Regions from separate parts of the Sutcliffiella cohnii genome, predicted to be linked through region 3. Evidence: riboswitches for the same ligand, from Rfam matches in the RefSeq annotation. Region 3 holds a riboswitch; each other region holds the start of a gene.
What was found. Region 3 has a riboswitch for cobalamin ahead of BC6307_RS06710 (DUF4430 domain-containing protein). Riboswitches for the same ligand answer to the same signal wherever they lie in the genome.
Positions count from the first base shown of each region.

Region 1: linked by a shared signal. The riboswitch ahead of BC6307_RS13865 (DUF4430 domain-containing protein) and the one ahead of BC6307_RS06710 (DUF4430 domain-containing protein) in region 3 are both predicted to bind cobalamin.
Region 2: linked by a shared signal. The riboswitch ahead of BC6307_RS03740 (acyl-CoA thioesterase) and the one ahead of BC6307_RS06710 (DUF4430 domain-containing protein) in region 3 are both predicted to bind cobalamin.

Region 1 covers NZ_CP018866.1:2,780,310-2,787,248, reverse strand. The annotation lists gene BC6307_RS13875 (response regulator transcription factor) at 161-880, shown strand; gene BC6307_RS13870 (ATP-binding protein) at 877-2,649, shown strand; cobalamin riboswitch at 2,747-2,941, shown strand; gene BC6307_RS13865 (DUF4430 domain-containing protein) at 3,094-3,510, shown strand; gene BC6307_RS13860 (ECF transporter S component) at 3,510-4,025, shown strand; gene sigX (RNA polymerase sigma factor SigX) at 4,260-4,796, shown strand; gene BC6307_RS13850 (GerMN domain-containing protein) at 4,786-6,018, shown strand; gene BC6307_RS13845 (M23 family metallopeptidase) at 6,191-6,939, shown strand, end outside.
Region 2 covers NZ_CP018866.1:773,238-780,176, forward strand. The annotation lists gene BC6307_RS03730 (glycine-rich domain-containing protein) at 1-900, shown strand, start outside; gene BC6307_RS03735 (GNAT family N-acetyltransferase) at 923-1,504, shown strand; cobalamin riboswitch at 1,541-1,717, shown strand; gene BC6307_RS03740 (acyl-CoA thioesterase) at 1,892-2,377, shown strand; gene BC6307_RS03745 (NUDIX domain-containing protein) at 2,766-3,206, shown strand; gene BC6307_RS03750 (S66 family peptidase) at 3,468-4,478, opposite strand; gene BC6307_RS03755 (ABC transporter ATP-binding protein) at 5,047-6,798, shown strand; gene BC6307_RS03760 (ABC transporter ATP-binding protein) at 6,804-6,939, shown strand, end outside.
Region 3 covers NZ_CP018866.1:1,404,155-1,411,093, forward strand. The annotation lists gene BC6307_RS06690 (response regulator transcription factor) at 1-404, shown strand, start outside; gene BC6307_RS06695 (ABC transporter ATP-binding protein) at 505-1,422, shown strand; gene BC6307_RS06700 (hypothetical protein) at 1,415-2,167, shown strand; gene BC6307_RS06705 (sensor histidine kinase) at 2,277-3,095, shown strand; cobalamin riboswitch at 3,255-3,440, shown strand; gene BC6307_RS06710 (DUF4430 domain-containing protein) at 3,678-5,927, shown strand; gene BC6307_RS06715 (DUF4430 domain-containing protein) at 5,988-6,881, shown strand; gene BC6307_RS06720 (energy-coupling factor transporter transmembrane component T) at 6,883-6,939, shown strand, end outside.

The DNA of each region.
Region 1 (6,939 bases), 1.4 Mb from region 3:
TAATTTCATAAGCCTTCACATCATATGTGGAGGCTTACATTAATATAAGGATAATTTACTCAAGCACTGACTTTGCTAGACGTTGTGAAGAAATATTAGATACAATAGGAAAGAGTACTTAATGATACGGAACTAGTATGAAAATTAGGAGGATGGAAAGATGGAACAAGAGTATAAAATATTAGTAGTCGATGATGAAGAACGAATTCGTCGACTTTTGAAAATGTATCTAGAAAGAGAAAATTATGTAATCGAAGAAGCAGATAATGGTGAGGACGCATTATCGTTAGCTTTAGAGAATGATTATGACGTTATATTACTAGACCTTATGATGCCAGGAATGGACGGCATGGAAGTTTGTAAAGAATTGCGAGAGAAAAAAGCAACACCAGTAATTATGTTAACTGCTAAAGGAGAAGAAGCAAATCGTGTTCAAGGTTTTGAAGTTGGTACGGACGATTATATCGTTAAACCGTTCAGCCCACGTGAGGTAGTGCTTAGAGTTAAAGCGCTTTTACGCCGCGCGTCATCAACAAGCTTTTTAAATACAGAAACATCTTCAAAAGATATTATTGTATACCCTCATTTAACAATAGATAATGATGCACATAGAGTAAGTGCTGACGGAAAAGATGTTAACTTAACCCCTAAAGAGTACGAGCTTTTATATTTTTTAGCAAAATCACCGGACAAAGTTTTTGATCGAGAGCAACTATTAAAGGAAGTTTGGCAATATGAGTTCTTTGGTGATTTACGTACAGTAGATACTCATGTAAAGAGGTTAAGAGAAAAATTAAATAAAGTATCCGAACATGCAGCAAAAATGATTGTTACAGTTTGGGGTGTAGGTTATAAGTTTGAGGCTGGCAATGAGTCATGATTTGGAAAAGTGTTGTAGGTAAGCTTTGGCTTACCATTTTACTTCTTTTTACGTTTGTATTATTTATTTTAACAATATTGTTATTAGAGTTTTTCGAGAACTACCATGTAAATGAGGCGGAAAGAGAATTAACACAGTTAGGTAGAAAAATATCGATGATTGTAGAGGAACATGAAGATTTTGAACTGGCAAAATCAATTGCTTGGCAACTTGCGGATGATGTTTCTCGAGTAATTATTTTTTCAGACAAGGATCATTACTGGCATTCCCCAACAGATGAGACAGATGCTGTTTTACCTAGCGAATTTTTCCGAGAAGATGAGGAACTTTCCCAAGTTTTCCTTGATCATACAATTGTAACGAAAAAATCATACTCACCCGATTTAGATTCTGAATCAGAAGCTTTTGGAGAAATGATGATTGTTGGTACCCCACTTCATATTGATGGTGTAGAAGATGGCGCAGTTTATATGTACCAATCGTTAACAGCGATTAAAGAAACGACGAACCAAACAACACAACTTATTTTAATATCCGCGGGGATTGCTATTTTCCTTACAACCATTTTTGCGTTTTTCTTAATATCAAGAGTAACCTCGCCATTAAGGAAAATGAGGGAGGCTGCTTTTGAAGTAGCGAGAGGTAAGTTTGACACGAAAGTTCCGATCTTAACGTATGATGAAATCGGTGAACTTGCGATGGCGTTTAATCAAATGGGAAGACAATTAAAGTTTAACTTAAATGCACTTAATCAAGAAAAAGAACATTTGGCAAACATATTAAGTAGTATGGCAGATGGAGTAATAACGCTAAATCGTGATGGGACAATATTAATAACGAATCCGCCTGCTGAACGTTTCTTGCAAGCATGGTTTTACCAAGAAGGTAGTGATACGCGGGAACAATTACCTCATGAAATAAAAGAGATGTTTCAACGGGTCGTCAACTTTGAAAGAGAGCAAAGTATGGAACTTACCTACCAGGGGAGAACTTGGGTAATCGTCATGAGTCCTTTATATAATAATACCCACGTGCGTGGTGCAGTAGCTGTCATTCGTGATATGACGGAAGAAAGACGTTTAGATAAATTAAGAGAAGGATTTATCGCTAACGTTTCTCACGAGTTACGTACGCCAATTTCAATGCTTCAAGGATATAGTGAAGCAATAGTGGATGATATTGCTGGTAGCGAAGAAGAAAAGAAAGAACTTGCCTCCGTTATTTATGATGAGTCACTTCGTATGGGGAGGTTAGTAAATGACCTACTTGATTTAGCTAGATTAGAGTCTGGACATAGCACCGTGAACAGGGAACAAGTTGAAGTGGAAGAGTTTTTTGATAAAATGATTCGAAAGTTTCATGGTCTTGCTAAAGAGAAAATGGTAGATCTTCATTCAGAAATAATTGGGGACACGCTAGTTGATTTTGATGTAGATAAAATGGAACAAGTTTTTACTAACTTAATTGATAATGCACTACGTCACACAGATTCAGGTGGTAGTATCACGATTCGAGTTGAGCTTGGAGAGCTTGGAATGAAAGTAGATGTACAAGATACTGGACAAGGCATACCAGAAGAAGATATACCATTTGTATTTGAACGCTTCTATAAAGCGGACAAGGCTAGAACTAGAGGTAGATCTGGAACAGGTTTAGGATTGTCGATTGTTAAAAATATAATAGAGTCACATAACGGCTCAATAGGTGTACATTCTAAACTAAATGAGGGAACGACATTTTCTCTCGTTATTCCACGAACTGTGCAATAATTTGTTAAGTTGTACCGAATAATCTTGTTTATTATGAAACAATTTTTCTTGTCATTTTATACTTCTTTGTGTAAGATGGTACTGTATTCATAAACTTAATAATTATAAGTAAATTGGTGTCACACTGTGGCTTAAAAGGGAATTTGGTGCGAATCCAAAACTGTCCCCGCAACTGTAAATGTGGACGAAATGAGGTAACCACTGTATGTATGGAATGAGAGTTCGTCATACGGGAAGGCTCAAAGTAGGAAGAAGCATAAGTCAGTAGACCTGCCAATGAACTTACAAGTTTCGAAGCTTCGGGGTATGAGTAGCTGAAACGACAATATGGTATTGAACCTGCTGCAGAAGGTGAATTCCTCATTGTTGTCGTTTTATAGCTCATCCTTTAAGGATGAGCTATTTATTTTTTTTCATAATATATAAAAGGATGGGAATTACGTGATGAAAAAAATTTGGATTAGTTTATTAGTTGCAATATCTCTTATTGTGACGGGGTGTGCAGCAGACAACACAAATAATACAAATAACAACGCAAATGCTGGAGTAGAACAAAATGAAGAAGTAAACAAAGTAACGATTAAATTAGTAAAAGATAACGGGGAAGAAGTAATAAGTGAAGAGGCATTGCAGTTTGAAGAAGGAGAAACACTGATGGATGTAATGCATGAGCACTTTGAATTAACAACAGACGATAGTGGTGCATTTATTGTAGGAATTAACGGTATTGAATCGGATTACGAGAATAATTACTTTTGGATTTATACAGCAAATAATGAAGAAGTCTTAGTTGGCGCAAACGAATATGTGTTAAAAGATGGCGATGTTATTGAATTTAACTATTCAAAGTATGAAGGCTAATGAGCACAAGAAAAATTGCTTTATTAGGCTTATTAATAGCGTTATGTGTAGTAGGTAGAATGGTGTTTTCCTCGGTTCCTAATGTACAGCCTGTTACAGCAATCATTATTATTTGCTGCCTTTTGATGGGGCCTCAAAACGGTATCATACTTGCTGCTGGAACAGCATTTGTTTCTAACTTATTTTTAGGTAGTGGTACTTGGACGTTACTTCAAATAATTGCGTGGTCCATAATTGGAGTACTTTCAGGTCTCATTGGGATGAAATTTAAGAAATTGCCCATATGGTTACTTGCAACGTACGCTGGATTTTGCGGCATGCTCTTTGGTTTGATCATGTCGCTAGAACGCCTGATTATAGGTAAATTGTTTTGGCCGTATTACTTAGCGGGATTACCGTTTGACTTTAATCATGCAATTGGAAATATCGTATTCTTTATAGTGTTATATCCTATTCTATCCCCGATCATAAAAAGAGAAGCTTCGTTTATGGTGCAATCGTATAATAAACAGTAGATATAATTAGAAATTAGTTATATAGTATATATAAAAAGAAGTCATATATTATGGCTTCTTTTTTAAATTTTTAAAAAGCCAAACTATTGCTCTTTTAAAATATCTTATTAAAGCCTTCTTAAGTTTTCCAAAAAGTACTAAAAAAAATCTAGTCATTCGTAATATTTTGTAATATATTTGTAATGTAACTTTGTACGAAAAGTTTCGACTAATGTATTGAACGGAGGGTTTAGAATGCATGCCGTTTTTCAAGAGCTCTATGAAAAATATCACCAAGACGTCTATCAATTTTTATTTTATATGGTGAAAAATAAAGAACAAGCGGAAGACCTCGTTCAAGAAGTTTATATAAAAGTTCTACGCTCATACGACCGATTTGAAGGGAAAAGTAGTGAAAAAACATGGCTATTTTCGATAGCTAAACATGTAGCTATTGATTCATTTCGAAAACAAAAGGGATGGAAAAACAAACTTCTTGAAACGTTTGATTGGAATAAGCAACAAGTGAAAGATGTTGCACCATTACCGGAAGAAGTAGCTGTGAAAAATGAACAGGTTCAATTGTTGTATCGTTGCTTAGATAAATGTAAGATGGATCACCGAATTGTTCTTATTCTCCGTTACATTCAAGCTCTCTCTATTCAAGAAACTGCGCAAGTGTTAGGTTGGTCTGAAAGTAAAGTAAAAACAACTCAGCACCGTGCGGTTAAAGCCTTAAAAGCCCATATGGAAGAATTAGAGGAGAAAGGGGGAAATAGTAATGCATCGTAAAACGGACGATGAGCAAATGGAGAAGTTATTTAATCAATTACCAAAAATGACGGATGAGCGTTCAGCGGAAGAGATATATGCAAATATTCAGCAAAAGGTAGAAACTTCACCGAAACGTCGTATTAACTGGATGCCTAGCGTAGCTTTAATTGCGGCGATTCTCCTTTTTGCAATCATTTCTCCTTTCACGTTTCAAAAAATGGATAGTAATAGTAACAGTGCCTTTGATGCCCCTCAAGATAGAGGAGGATCAATGGAGATGTATGCTGATGATAGTAGTGCTGATATCGCTGTAGAGGAAGAATCGTTTAATGTAACGGACTATAAAGAAAATAGTGAAAACGAATCTTTTGACGTTCAATCAACGAATGATTTTCCGAATTATGTAGTAACGACTGTTAGTCAGTCAGAAGAATATGTAATTACTTTGGCCGTTTCCGCTGAGTTAGAAGGAACCGATGATCCACTAACATTACCGCTTTCTTTTGTTGTTCAAAAAAATAATAGAACGTATATAGAAGCATTTAACGAATTACGACAAGAATTAGGAAATTTAATTGATTTACCTTCATTTGGACTGATGAATACAATGTTAAATGATAATATTACTTTCTCTCAAGGTACGGCTACTGACGGTAATGATAGAGTCATTATGGAGATGAATGCAGGACATCGGGCATACTCTTCTACACAGATGAACGCTTTTTTCCAAGAGGTACAAGAAACGTTTAGATGGCACAACTTTACTGAAGTAGAATATTTAAATGAGGGTAAAGCTGGAGTTGAAATAGGTAACGATGTTAAAGAATTTGATTTGATTGATACGTTTAAGCGAGTAGCATATTTTAAATTTCAAAGAAATGATGATGTTAGCAAAAGCTTGTTAGTCGCCTCAAAAGAAGAATTTCAGTCTATGCAAGAGGCGGTAGAGGCGATGAGCCAAATACCGAATATTAATTACGTATTTCCATCGATTCCAGCTAATATGAGAGTAGACCAAGTGATAACCAATGATGAAGAAATGGTAACTATTTCTTTTGATAATAGCCTTGCATTAGAAAATACAGAAGAACATTCAACAGCTCTCCAAGCATTAATGTTAACGGCGAGAGACTTTGGATTCGAGCAAATACAATTTAATTATCCTAACGCTGATATGATTGGTTCGATTCGTTTAAATGTTCCACTTTCGGTACCATTAGCTGCAAATCCTATGAACTAAAAAAAGTAGCAAACCAACCTTGGTTTGCTACTTTTTTATTCCTACATTTTACGATTATGGAAATCATTGTGTTGTAAAAGTAGTATTTTTGACACAATTAAACGAAAGCCTGTCATATTTTAGACCAAGCGTACATATCATCTAACAACTTTCTTTATTGTAGGAGGACATTATGAATAATTTAATAGAACGCTTGGCGGTCGTCATAGTAATGGCACTTTGTATCTTTCTATTGTTTATCGGTGGAACAAGTGTGAAAGCAGAAACAGAACATAATGTACTTAGAGATATAAAGACTTGGCAGTGGCCCTTACAATTAGACGAGGGTAGGTTTACTGATTACTTTGGTACAAGAGGTGGAACACATAAAGGAGTGGATATTGCTGCTCCTACTGGTACCGCTATAATGGCCGCTAATGATGGGATCGTGTATTTTTCAGGCTATAGAGGTTCATATGGTAATGTTATTATGGTGAAACATGAAAACGGATTAGAAACATTATATGCTCATTTGCATAAAAGATTTGTTGTTGAAGGGACTGAAGTAAAAAAAGGTGAAATAATTGGAACGGTTGGCTCTACAGGCAATTCAACAGGACCTCATTTGCATTTTGAGTTACATAACGGAGAATGGAACAGCAGTAGAACGAATGCGGTAAACCCGTTGGATTATTTTGTATTAGAGCAAGAAACAGATGAAAGGGAAAGAAAGATATTATTCTCACCATGGACGATGCAAGATAAGAAATTAATAGAATTTGAGGAAGTAAAACAGCAAAAAATTAAAAAAACAATTACCATTAAGAAAAATGATACACTTTGGGATATTGCACAAGTCGAGCAAGTTACAGTTGCTTCCATTATGGAATGGAATGATCTAAAGAGCGACCTTATCTTTCCTGGACAAGAAATCTTTATTTA
Region 2 (6,939 bases), 630 kb from region 3:
ATTTTTAGAAAAATAAAGCCCACCAAAAACTTAAAAAAGGAAAATATACCGGAAAACTTAGGAGCTATTGAAAACACCTCAATTCAACCGTTAATCGCTAAATTAGAGTTAGCACTTCCTGATGAGTATATAAATCAAGTAAAGCAACGGTTTTTACAACAAAACGCGAAAGTTTCAGAGGACGAACTAGAATGGCGTATTTTTGAGCTGAAACGGTTTTTTATTTTAACGAGAGTGCTAAAAACTGTTCCGATGTATAGTGAAGAAGTAGATGATGTTTGGCATGAAATGTTGATGTTTACGCAAGCCTATCAAACTTTTTCAGAAAAATTTAATGGCAGCATGTTACATCATAAACCAAATGTACAAGGTGGAGGGGACCCTGGTGAGCGTGCGTTCTTTGATTGGGTGTTCTCGCAATTGTTTGAAGTAACAACATATAGTTGGTCGACTTGGGGAGACTTCTTTAAGAACCCACTAAATCCAGCTCAAATTACCGAATTTAAATACAAGGATAAGGAATACTTGAAAAATAAATATTTCAAAATTACAGAGGAATCAAATCAGATAGTAGATTACTTAATAACTAGGTTAAAAGAACAATCCCATCAAGCAGATGAAATTCATAAACGAAACGAAAAAGGAGCATTCACGAAACAACAGCAATATGGTGATTTTTCGAATACCTCATTAATTATGGTGTTTTATTCTATCTATTATTATGACCAATATTGGTTAATGGCAAAGGCGTATTTATACTCATCTGCTTCGAATTCTAGTAGTGGATGTACAAGTGCTGTTTTTTGCGGATCTGCAACTAGTAGCGATAAAAATAGTGGTGGAGATAGTAGTTGCTCTAGCGGGGACGCAAGCTGTGGTGGCGGAGGATGTTCCTCATAAAATAATATAACGGAGAGAATTTATGTTAAAAATAGTTGGAGAAAAAATTATTCTTAGGTCGGTACAAAAAGAAGATATACAAACTCTTTGGAAATTAAGATATGGAGAAGAGGACCCAGAGTTTAAAAAATGGGATGCACCATACTTTCCATTAGTCCGAGTGGAATATGAAGATTTTTATAATCGGATGATAGGTCAGTTAGAATCGGGTTATGATTCCGAAATGATTATAGAAGTGGATGGTAAAATTATTGGCACCGTTGTTTACTATTGGGAGCACGAGCCTTCCCGATGGATGGAGGTAGGTATTATCATCTATCTTCCTGACTATTGGAATGGTGGATATGGAACGGAGGCTATTAAATTATGGGTCACTCATTTGTTTAAACAATTTCCTATACTAGTTAGATTAGGATATACTACATGGTCAGGAAACCATCGAATGGTGAGTGTTGGAAAAAAACTTGGAATGATAGAGGAAGCTAGAATTAGAAAAGCTCGTATTGTAAACGATGAGTACTATGATTCTGTGAAGCTCGGAGTACTTAGAGAAGAATGGCAAACATTACATGGTGAACGAGTTGGCAGAATAGTAACTTTGTAATAAACTACTAATAGAAATAAGTTTTTCAAATGAATAAAACATACCAATAATAATGGTGTCAATTAGACTTAATAGGGAATCTGGTCTAAAACCAGAACTGTACCCGCAACTGTAGGTGCCGACGAAATAAGAATAGCCACTGTCATTCGACGGGAAGGACTTAAAGTAGGTAGAAGCACGAGTCAGGAGACCTGCCATTATGATGAACGATCGTCTTCTTCGGGAGTTAGGAAGGTTGGATAATGGTGCGCAAATATTAGAAAATAGGGCTCTATTTGTCTAGTTTTATTTTCTTTGCCTTTAATCCATCCTCATATTAGAGTGATGGATTTTTTATTTTCCAACCACTTTCTTGTAGAAGCAAAAAACATAAAAGAGAGTGGGAGAATGATGGGAAAAATATCAACAAATGTATCTAGAACTGTACAAACGAAACTAGTTTTACCTCCAGATACGAATCATTTAGGAACAATTTTTGGAGGAGTTGTTTTATCGTATATTGATGAAATAGCTGCCATAGCAGCGATGAAACATAGTAACAAGGTGGTCGTAACAGCTTCGATTGATACAGTGAATTTTTTATCTTCAGCAAAAGTAGGAGATATATTAACGTTAGAAGCAGTGGTTATATCTACTGGAAGAACGTCAATGGAAGTGTATGTAAAAGTGGAGTGTCATCAGTTTGAAACAGGTGAAACAAAACTTACAACAACATCCCTTTTAACAATGGTTGCAATTGATAGCGAAGGTAAACCAGTCCCAGTTCCAGGCGTAATCCCTGAAACGGAAAAAGAAATCCAGTTACTGAAGGAAGCAACAATTAGAAGAGAAAAAAGGTTGTTAGAGAACAAGTGGTCAAATGAGAAAATATAGTAATGAAAAAACGTGGTTGCTGATCCGCTTTTTTAGTGAATCGTAATAGTATACATATCTTTTAGCATACAAATAACACCGAATGAACATCTTGACTATGATTAAATTTGTGTGAATTAGGGTGCTATTTTTTTGTGAAAGTTATTGTATGAACGAAAAGCTTCTTTCATCTTCTAAGTAATAGTTGTAAAATAAATATGAACTTGAAAATTGTAGCTAGGGTTCCGCTATCTAGTAGGTCTGTGACCGAGGGCTACATCTTTTACCATAACGTAAAAGGCACCTATTGACATAAAAGGTCCGAGGGGAAAGGTTCAGCGTATTTGCTTTTGCGTTGAAATCCTTATCCCCTCGGACCTTTTTTATTATTTTAAGGGAGGTTTATTAAATGAAAAGAATTGATGAATTAAAAGCAGGTGTAGCAGTTATTATTTTGAATGGGGAAAAACAAGTTTTGTTACAGAAAAGAGCTGATGTAAAGCTATGGGGTATTCCTTCAGGACATATAGAAATTGGAGAAACAGTTTCTGAAGCAGCTATTAGAGAAGTAAAAGAGGAAACTAACTTAGATATAAAAATAAAAAAACTTATTGGTGTGTACTCTGAGCCTAATTCACAGGTGTTTGCATATCCAAATGGTAAAGTAGTACATTTTATAACAACTTGTTTTCTTGCTGAAATTACAGGCGGAGAACTTAGACGTAATTCTGATGAATCACTTGAAATAAAATTTTTCAGTCCAGATAATTTACCGCAAGATTTATTGAAAATGCATCCCCGATGGTTAAAGGATGCTCTTTCTAATAGGGAAATGGCGTTCATTCGTTAATTAATAGAGATCTATACTAACTGCTAATAAAAATTTTAAACCCTTATTAGGATAACAAACTTAAAAGTCCTAAAAGTCAGTCTCAACTGGACTTTTAGGACAGCACCATTTAGTCTGCTAAATGTTTTTCTAACTAGTTGTTATTTAAGCTACGACATCGTAAGTTATTTCGGCTTTCTCCACGGTATAAAAATACTTAGCTAATACACTCCACCCTTTAGAACTCTTTGATAAATAAAATCCCGATGTTGATAAATTATATTATATAAACTTTTGTATAATCGTTCCTTTTCCTTCTTTAACTTCTACTTCCGCCATCGCTCCATTAATTAACGTTACTTGAGGAGGAACATGCCCGCAATCTATGTCATACACAACCGGTACTTCCAGTTCAGAAGCTATCTCTTCATATACATCCTCAACCGTATACCCGTCCACTGGTTCATTTGCTGGACTTCTTCCGAATAAGACTCCTGAACAATTATTAAACCAACCTGCTAATTTCATTTGAACTATCGACCTTCTTAAGTCTGTTGTCGAAAGCTCACAGTTTTCGAAGTACCAAAGAATCGGTTCGCCGTTTGTGAATTGTTCTTGAAATGCTTTCACATCGCCAAAAGGTGTACCAATTAAGTGGCGAATAACATCTACACACCCACCAAGTATTCTACCTTTCACGGTTACATCTTTACCGTTCACTGTTTTCCATTCCGTTTTTTCGGTTAAATGAAAAATGTGAGGAGTAGGGTTGCCGTGTTGCCACTGTTTTTGGAAAAGCTCTGATGAATGTTGAATTACTGCTTCTCCAGCTTTTGTTTGTAGCACTTGTTTCCACATGGCGGTTGTTTCGTCGGAATATTCTCCTCGTAAATCTACTAAGTTAGTGCCGTGTGCCGTTGCAATCCCTGTTTTTAATGTCGTTGCTAATAACAAAACACTTGTATCGGAATATCCGAGTATCCATTTTCGCTTCATTTTTACGAAATCAACATACGGCAGTATTTCAATCAACAATTGCCCGCCCCATGGTGGGATGATCGTATCGATTCCATCGTCTTGCAACATGGCATTTAATTCATCTGCTCTCACCTTAGCTGGTGCAGACTTTGCTTTATGTTGGGTTTTTACTGTTTTTCCGAACCTCACAGTAAATCCTTCTGATTCTAGTCTTTTTTGTGCCTGATCCAACAAAGAATGTAAAACTTCTTGCACACCAGAAGATGGTGCTGTGACTCCAATAGTAGCCCCTTCACGTAAATGTGGATAAAACATGGAAAATTCCCCCTTGAGCTTTTTACGATTTTAACAAGGAAAGAGTATTTGGGCAATATATAATTTAAAATATTTTTAAAATTAGTAATTGACAATAACTTGTCCACGGTGTTATTGTGGAAAAGTGGAATTTACTACTAATTAAAAAATGGAGAAAGGGAGGTACACGAACATGAAAAAATCTATTGTATTAAACGTAATGAATGACAAACTTAATAAAATTCGTGACCTGTCCTCATCTAGCTCTCCGTTGTAAACACAAGGGAGTACTATCATCATTTCAAATTACCTATTTTAGCACAGGTCACGCTAACAGAACGTGACGTGTGCTTTTTATATGTTTTAATATCGGCATACCGACTTTCGTTCGGTGTGTCTTTTTTTGTCTTCATCTACATCCTTTTTTTACCAACAAAGCCTTTCGAGCTTTTTGGATATATTTAAAACAAATTTAGGAGGAGAGCATTATGCAAAATTTATTTGTTATTAGACTTATGTATGAAGGAACGGCAGATTCAGGGTAGCGAATACAAAATGGTCGACTGTTCGATCAAGGGGGTAAGATAGTATGTTATCAGTACTTACAAAACTTAGTTGGTTTTTTAAACAATATTGGAAGCGATATACAATAGCGATATGTTTACTAATTGTCGTCGGGATTTTAGAAGTAATCCCGCCAAGAATGATTGGGCATGCGATCGATGAAATTCATGTTGGCACTTTAACTTCTGAAAAATTAATTCAGTATGTAGGCTTTTTATTTTTACTAGCACTTGTTATTTATGGGATTACGTATATGTGGAGCTATAAATTATTCGGGGGTTCCTTTTTAGTCGAGAGGTTATTAAGAAGAAGTTTAATGGGACATTTGTTGAAAATGACACCAACCTTCTATGAAAAGAATAAAACTGGTGATTTAATGGCACGCTCAACAAATGACTTGCGCGCAATCTCTATAACAGCTGGTTTTGGTGTATTAACATTAGTTGATTCGAGTGTGTATATGTTAATTATCCTTTGTACAATGGGCTTTTTAATTAGCTGGAAGCTCACACTTGCAGCAATTATCCCATTGCCGATAATGGCACTAGCGATGAATATTTACGGGAAAAAAATTCACAAACGGTTCACTGAAGCACAAGATTCATTCGGTGAAATGAACGATAAAGTGCTAGAGTCGATCGCAGGAGTGCGTGTAATTCGTGCTTACGTGCAAGAGCGTGCGGACCAAAGCCGTTTTCACAATATGACGGACGATGTGTTTAAGAAAAATTTGAAAGTAGCAGTGATTGATTCGTTATTTGACCCGACGATAAAACTGTTAGTAGGTGCCAGCTATTTAATCGGACTTGGATACGGGGCATATTTAGTTTTCCATCAACAAATTACAATCGGTCAGCTAGTTGCTTTTAACGTCTATTTAGGAATGATGATTTGGCCAATGTTTGCTATTGGAGAATTAATTAACGTTATGCAGCGAGGAAATGCTTCATTAGATCGAGTGAATGAAACTCTAGCTTATAAATCGGACGTTTATGATGCCGAGCAACCGATAACGGAAATTGCTCCAACTGAGATTGAATTCGAAAACGTAACTTTTCAATATCCGTCTGGAACTAATCCGAGTTTAAATGGTGTTTCGTTTCATTTAAGAAAAGGAGAAACGTTAGGTGTCGTTGGGAAAACAGGTAGTGGTAAATCGACGTTAGTGAAGCAATTGTTGAGAGAATACAAACTCGGTGAGGGTAAAATATTTATTGCCGGTACACCACTTGAAAAAATATCATTGCATACTATTCAGGGCTGGATTGGCTATGTACCGCAAGATCATATTTTATTTTCAAGAACAGTTCAAGAAAATATTTTATTCGGTAAAGAAACTGCAACTGAAGTTGATTTACAAAAAGCGATACAACTTTCTGCTTTTGAAAAAGATTTAGAAATGTTACCAGATGGATTACAAACACTTGTCGGAGAAAAAGGTGTTTCGTTATCAGGTGGACAAAAACAACGTATTTCGATTGCTCGGGCGTTAATTGCCGACCCTGAAATATTAATTTTAGATGATTCCCTATCAGCAGTAGATGCAAAAACAGAAGCAAAAATTATTGAAAATATTAGAAAAGAACGAAACGAAAAAACGACGATTATTACAACACATCGCCTATCAGCAGTACAACATGCTGATTGGATTGTCGTGCTAGATGACGGTAAAGTTGTAGAAGCTGGTTTACATGACCAGCTGATGGCACATGGTGGCTGGTATAAAGAGCAATACGAGCGCCAGCAAGTGTCTGAAGGAAGTGAGGTGGTATCATGAAAAAAATAAAAGCTGGAAAGCGTTTATTTCAATATGCACTAACGCAAAAGAAAATTATTATTATAGCGCTTCTCATGTTATCCGTTGCGGTTGCAACAGAATTAACAGGTCCTTTTATTGCCAAAAGAATTATCGATCAGC
Region 3 (6,939 bases):
TGTTGAAAATGGGTGCAGATGATTATATAACGAAACCGTTTCATCAAGAAGAAGTGATGGCCCGAGTGGAAGTACAATTACGAAAAGCAAACACACAACCGGAACAGTCAGCGGAAATAGGTTGGCGTGAGCTTAAAATGAATACGGAAAAACGGTCTGTAAAATTAAAAGAGAAAGAGCTCCAGCTGACGATTGCTGAGTTTGATATTTTAACCTATTTCATGAACAATCCCGAGCGTGCCCTTTCTAAAAAAGAAATATATGAAAGTATTTGGAAGGGGACTTATTATGGTGATGATAATACGATTAGCGTTCACGTCTCGAACCTCCGTAAGAAAATTTCCGAAATTACGACGGAAGAATATATAAAGACCATTTGGGGAGTAGGTTTTATGCTTACGTGACTCTTACCTTTACGATTTCTTTATGATTTGCTTAAAGGATTTTAAAGACTTCTAAGCTAAACTGGAAATAACAACGAATATAGTTAAGGGAGTCGAAAAGATGAGTACGATCATTCAGACACGTCAATTGACGAAAAAGTATAGGGAACAAGAGGTTCTGAAACCGCTTGATTTCTCAGTGGAAAAAGGGGAAATCTGTGCATTAATTGGAAAGAATGGTGCTGGCAAATCGACGTTATTCAAAGTTCTTGCAGGCCAAATAATGCCGACAAGTGGGGAGGTTCTCCTTTTTGGAAAATCTGGTAAAGAGATAGAGCGAGAGAAAAAAAGAATGGGTTTTATGATTGAAACACCTGCGTTTTTCCCGGATTTTACGGCAGTTCAAAATCTAGAATATTTTCGGATTCAACGTGGTGTTGTGGACAAGAAACGTATGTATGAAGTTCTAGAAATTGTAGGTCTTGCAAAAGAAAAGAAGAAACGATTTAAAGATTATTCCATGGGGATGAAGCAACGATTAGGGATAGCTTTATGTCTCTTAAGTAACCCCGATTGTTTAGTGCTGGATGAGCCAATCAATGGATTAGATGTGGAGGGGATTATCGAAATCCGGACATTATTGAGGAAGCTCAATCAGGAAAAACATATTACGATATTAATTTCTAGTCATATTTTAACGGAATTGAAATTGGTAGCAACTCGGTTTGTATTTATAAAAGATGGTGTAATCTTCGATGATTTAAGCAAAGACGCTCTAGAAGAGAAGAGTAGGAAACAAATTGTCCTAACGGTTGATAATTCAGTGAAAGTGGCACAACTTTTAGACCGAGCATATGGGGATATAGAGTTTAAAGTCCTTCCTAATCACGTCATCTCTATCCAAAATCATATAGAGAGCAGTGGAGAAATTAATCGCCTTTTAGTTGATAATGGTGTGATGGTGAAGGAGTTTCGCATTGAAGCTCTGAATTTAGAAGAATACTTCTTAGGATTAGTGGAGGAAAGTAACAATGATTAATTATATGAAAAGCGAATATTATCGTCTTCTCCGTAAAAAAGGCGTGCATTTTACAAGTGTCATATGTTTATTGTTGATCGTTGTGGCTGCCACTGTTCTTCAATATTTAGACAAAGTGGACCCTACTTTCCCGTATGCTACTAGTAATTATTTTTATTCCAATGTCATTGCCTTAGGTTTAATCATCATCATCATAGGGTTCATTTTTAATTCGGCTCTCACAAGCAAAGATGATATGTCGTTGATAAAACAAACTGTTTCTTTCGGCATTTCACGGGGTACAATTTTCTGGTCTAAGCTCATCTTAACGTTAAGCTATTTTGTACTTATTTGTGTCATTGGTATGTTTTTAATGATTGCCTTAGGGGAGAGCTTACTAATTACGGATAATCATTCAGTCCATAATTTTCTGATAGCGAGTGTAAATATGGCTCCACTTGTTTTAAGTGGATTTATTTTAACCCATGTGTTAAAAGTGATGAAAGTTCGAGACGTTTATATCTTTATCCTACTATTATTTATATATGGATTCTCTAGTAATCTTGTCCGGATGTTGTTCCGTCCGTTTCAAGGCTTGAGCGATGTCTATAAATATATGCCTAATACGTTATTTAACGATAACCTTGGAAACTATATAGTGGAAGCAGTCCCATTCAGTTACGAATATTGGGTGATCGGCATCGGAATTTCACTGTTTGTTTTATTCATCGGAGCAAATAGATTCGCTAAACAAAACATCGATTGATTAGAAGGGATGAATGAAAGTGAATAGCTGGTTGATTATCATAATCTTAGGTTTCCTGCTGATGGTTTCCGTCTCCAAGCTTCTACTGTTCCATTGGGATATTAGAAGGATGACAAAACAATTAGAGGAAATCAGTGAAAATTTCGGGACAAATGAATTAGTTCGTACAAATACTCATAATAAAAACTTGAGTAGATTTGCGACGAAAATCAACCAGCTCATTCAATTATACAAACAGAACCAACAGTCTGTCGAAAGAAGAGAAATGGAACTAAAGCAAGAAATCACCAATATCTCCCATGATTTACGAACTCCTTTAACATCGATCAAAGGATTTTCAGAGCTTTTAACAGATCCGTCTATTTCAGAAGGGGAAAAGAAAGAATTCCTAGAGATTATCCAGAAGAAAATCGATAATCTCACGATGATTGTAGATTTATTTTATGAACTATCACAACTTGATTCCTCTGACAAGAAATTGACGATGGAGAAACAGTCTCTAGATCAAATTGTTGTAGAATCAATGCTAATGTTCTATGAAGATTTTGAGAAAGAGCAATTACAGGTACAATTGGTTGAGGAGAGTGTACCTCCTATTCTTGCTGACAACAAAGCAACCGTTCGGATTGTAACGAACATCATTCAAAATGCTTTAACTTATGCCAAAAGCTATTTAAAAATAAGTTTTGTTGAGGAAGAGGAATACATTAGGTTAAGGGCAGTAAATGATGTGGAGAAGATTGATGCTGCGAAACTCCAACAGATTTTTAATCGAACTTATAGGCTGGATTCTAGTCGTACGGGTACACATCTTGGATTGGGGCTTCATATTGTTCAGCAACTTGTTAATAAACAGGGTGGAAAAGCAGTAGCTAATGTACGTGATAATGAATTTATTATGGAAGTGTCGTTTCGGAAGTGGGATTAGGAGTGAACGAGAGGGTAGGATCATTGTTCACACATTTTTAAAAGCGATGTCAAAAAAGTGTGGAACGTTTTCCTGTCCCTTTGTTCACCATTCATCCGTTAGCAAATTATGGTTGTTTAATAATTTGTTTAAATCTATAATAGGTTTGTAGTACAAAAATTGAATAGAAACTTTTATGGTGCTTTTTTAGAAAGCTTAATTGGGAAGTTCGGTTAAAATCCGACGCGGTCCCGCCACTGTAACGCGGAGCAACTTATCGTATCCACTGATTTTTATGAAAATTGGGAAGGGGATAAGCTTGTGGTGAAGCGAAGCCAGGAGACCAGCCATTCAAGTACTCTAGTAATCTCACGAGGATGGGAAGGAGAAGATATGATCTTGTATGACTATTTACATATGACACAGATGTGTCTTATTTGTGTAAAACATCTTCCCTTCAACAAAAAGAAGGGAAGGTGTTTTTTTATTGTTTAAAAAGCTGAATACCAACTAGATCCCACTACATAGTAATTCGTCACATCAATAATTATCACCACACCAACGTCAGGAGAAGAAAAAATCTTTAAATAGGGAGAGAGAAGCTTGTTACATTCATTTTTCAAAAAAAGTATAGCAACGATACTTAGCATTCTACTAATCTTTTCGTTATTTCATCCTATTGCTGCAACCGCTAGTGAAAAGGACACCATTAACATTTCCGTTCGAATTGAGAGTTGGGACAAAACAGTAGCGCCTTTAACTACTATTGAACTGGCCCCTTACGATATAACAAGAACGGTCGGAAACAATAAAGTTGGTAATTGGCATCTTACGAATGACCAACCTTTAGCCATTCATGCCATCATTAAAGCGCTTGAACTACAAGGTCTAGACGTAACCAAAAAATCTGTTATTGACGTTGGCTATCAAGGTAACTATATCGCTGGTGTGAATAATGTATATGAATTTGATTACGGTTTTACATCAGGCTGGATGTATAAAGTAAATGGTGTTTCTCCTTCTGTTGGAGTAGGAACTTACGAACTATCTAACAACGATATCGTAGAGTTATATTATATCGGGGATATGATGAATCATCATTTCGGAAAAATTGCTGCTTCTGCTACGGAAGTAAAAGAAGGGGATGAAGTTACTTTTACGGTGACAGGAGAGCCAGCTAACTGGGGAACTCCACCACCTGATGAAGCGATAGCAGATGCAACCATTTTAATTAATGGAGAAAAAAGTGAATTTAAGACAGATCAAAATGGAAGGGCTTCCATTCCGTTAACGAATGTAGGTACGTATTGGGTTACAGCAGAAAAGTTTGGAGCAAATTCCTATAATATGATTCGCCCGACGCCTATTAAAGTAGTCGTAACAGAAAAACTACCTTTGGTCCAAGCAATTGATCCAGTGGAATCAGTGGAAGTACCGTTTGGGACGAGTAAGGAAGATGCACTCCTTCATTTAACACCAACTACGAATCTAACAGATAGTAAAGGCAATAAGCACGAAGTCCAACTTTCGTGGTCTATTGATGGATTTAACTCAACTCAATCAGGAGAATATACGGCAACCGGGACTTTTTCTTTACCGGCAAACATAGAGCAAGGAAGTGTAGCTTTACTCGTCACAACTGTTGTAAAAGTGGCAGAACAAGCAACACCACCAGCCCCACAACGTGAATTGCCAGAAATAAGTACGTGGGCAACGCAAATTTCCAAGTGGATACTAAAAAATACAGACTTTTCACAGCATGACAACTTTAATGACTGGGACGCAATTGCTTTAGCGAGAAGTGGGCATTCCGTTCCAGAGCAATATTACGGGACATTAGTTGATTACGTAACAGAAAGAGAAGGGAACTTCCGTTTAGTTACCGATTACGAAAGAATGGCCATCGCGGTTGCTGCCATTGGAAAAGACCCTACAGATGTAGCTGGGTATAATTTTATTGAAAAAATATATAATCACGAGCGACTGACGAACCAAGGTACGAACGGTGTAACATATGCCTTGATTGCGCTAGATACATTCTCATATGAAATACCAGAGGACGCGCTTTGGAATCGTGATAGTTTAGTAGATTGGTTGTTGGACCAACAAAATGATGACGGAGGATTTCCTCTTGCAAAAGGATCTATAAGTGATGTAGATGTCACAGCAATGACCTTACAAGCATTATCTAACTATCAAACAGATGAAAGAGTACAAACGGCAACAGAACGTGCAGTCGCATGGCTGGCAGAAACGCAATTATCAAATGGTGGCTATAAGCTTTGGGGAGTAGAAAATAGTGAGAGTGTCTCTCAAGTTATTATTGCTCTTTCTAGTCTGAAAATTGAAGTAGAAGATGGGCAGTTCATTAAACCAGAAGGAGATTTATTATCAGCACTTTACGCATATGCGAACGAAGATGGTGGAATGGCTCACACTTTAGGAGATGAAAGTAACTATATGGCTTCCCATCAAGCACTTATGGCTTTGGCGGCCTATGAGAGAAATAAAAATGGGAAGGCCTCACTTTATAACATGCAAGACGTTCATGAGGAAGAAGAAGTCGAATCAAACCCGAGAGATGACAAAGAAGAGGAGAAACCAGGTAAAGAACAACCAAAACCAGAACAACAGCCTGAAGGAAAACAGCAAGAGGAAGCTCCAAAAAATAACGCCAATAACGAAAATAAAGAAGAAGGAAAGAAAGAATCGAACAAAGCTGGAAGCAATACAGGTGATGTGAAAAATAAACTTCCAAAAACAGCTACATCCATTTACCAGTTCTTACTTCTTGGTTTTGCCTTACTCCTTATCGGTACATTCCTATATCGATTACAAGCAAGAAAAGGGTAAACATTACAAAGAAAGGGAGGAGACTTCTCCTTTCTTTCCTTAATTTTTAGGAGGGTTGTCATGACAAGAAAAAAGTTAATCATTTTTAGCATTCTCTTATTAGCTGCCTTAACTACAGTTATTAGTTTAGAAGTTATCTCGAAAAATTCTGCTCTTGAAGCTACTGTGGAACAAAAACTGGATGATCCGCAAGTAGTAGTAGGTGAGGATGTTGTTCAAGGGTTTAAAAAGGAAACGGGACTTGCCGCGAAAGAGAACCGAAAAGTAGAAGTGGAAGAAGAGGCAGAGCAAGAAGCAAACGTTGCTACGAGCGAGTCGTTTGAAGCTGATACGGTTTTGGACCAACCGTCAAGCCCTTCTGTCAATACATCATCTACTGAAAGTCAAGAGACGAAAACAAACCGATCCAAAGCAACTAGTACAACACCAAAGTCACAAGAAAAGAAAAATAGTCAAACTACCGAAAATAAACAAGTGACAGAGAAATCGAAGCAAGAAAAAAATAGTGCGTATAAGGAAGATAAAAAGGAAGATAAAAAGGAAGATAAAAAAGAAGAGAAAAAGCAAGAGCCTGCTCCCCCTCCTGAAACCGTCCTTTTAACGATAATAGGTTCGCCAGACATTGGAACGATACTAGCAACGGTAGAAGTCGAGATAGTAAATAATGATACAGTACTAGAAGTGTTAAAACGCGAAACCCGAGCTCGGCAAATCCATATGGAATTCCGCGGTAGAGGGGCGACTGCTTATGTAGAAGGAATTAATAATTTATATGAATTCGATAGAGGACCTGGCAGTGGTTGGATGTACAGTATTAACGGAAAGTTTCCGAATCGAAGCGCTGGTATATGGCCAGTAAAAGCAGGAGAACATATCCGATGGCTTTATACAGAAGACTTAGGTAAAGATATTGGTGGCGGAGTAGATGATGGGCTTTGGGATGGAGAGGACTAACATGCAAACTAGTTTTACAACTCTTCATCCGATACTTCTATTTTTCTACTTTTCCGTT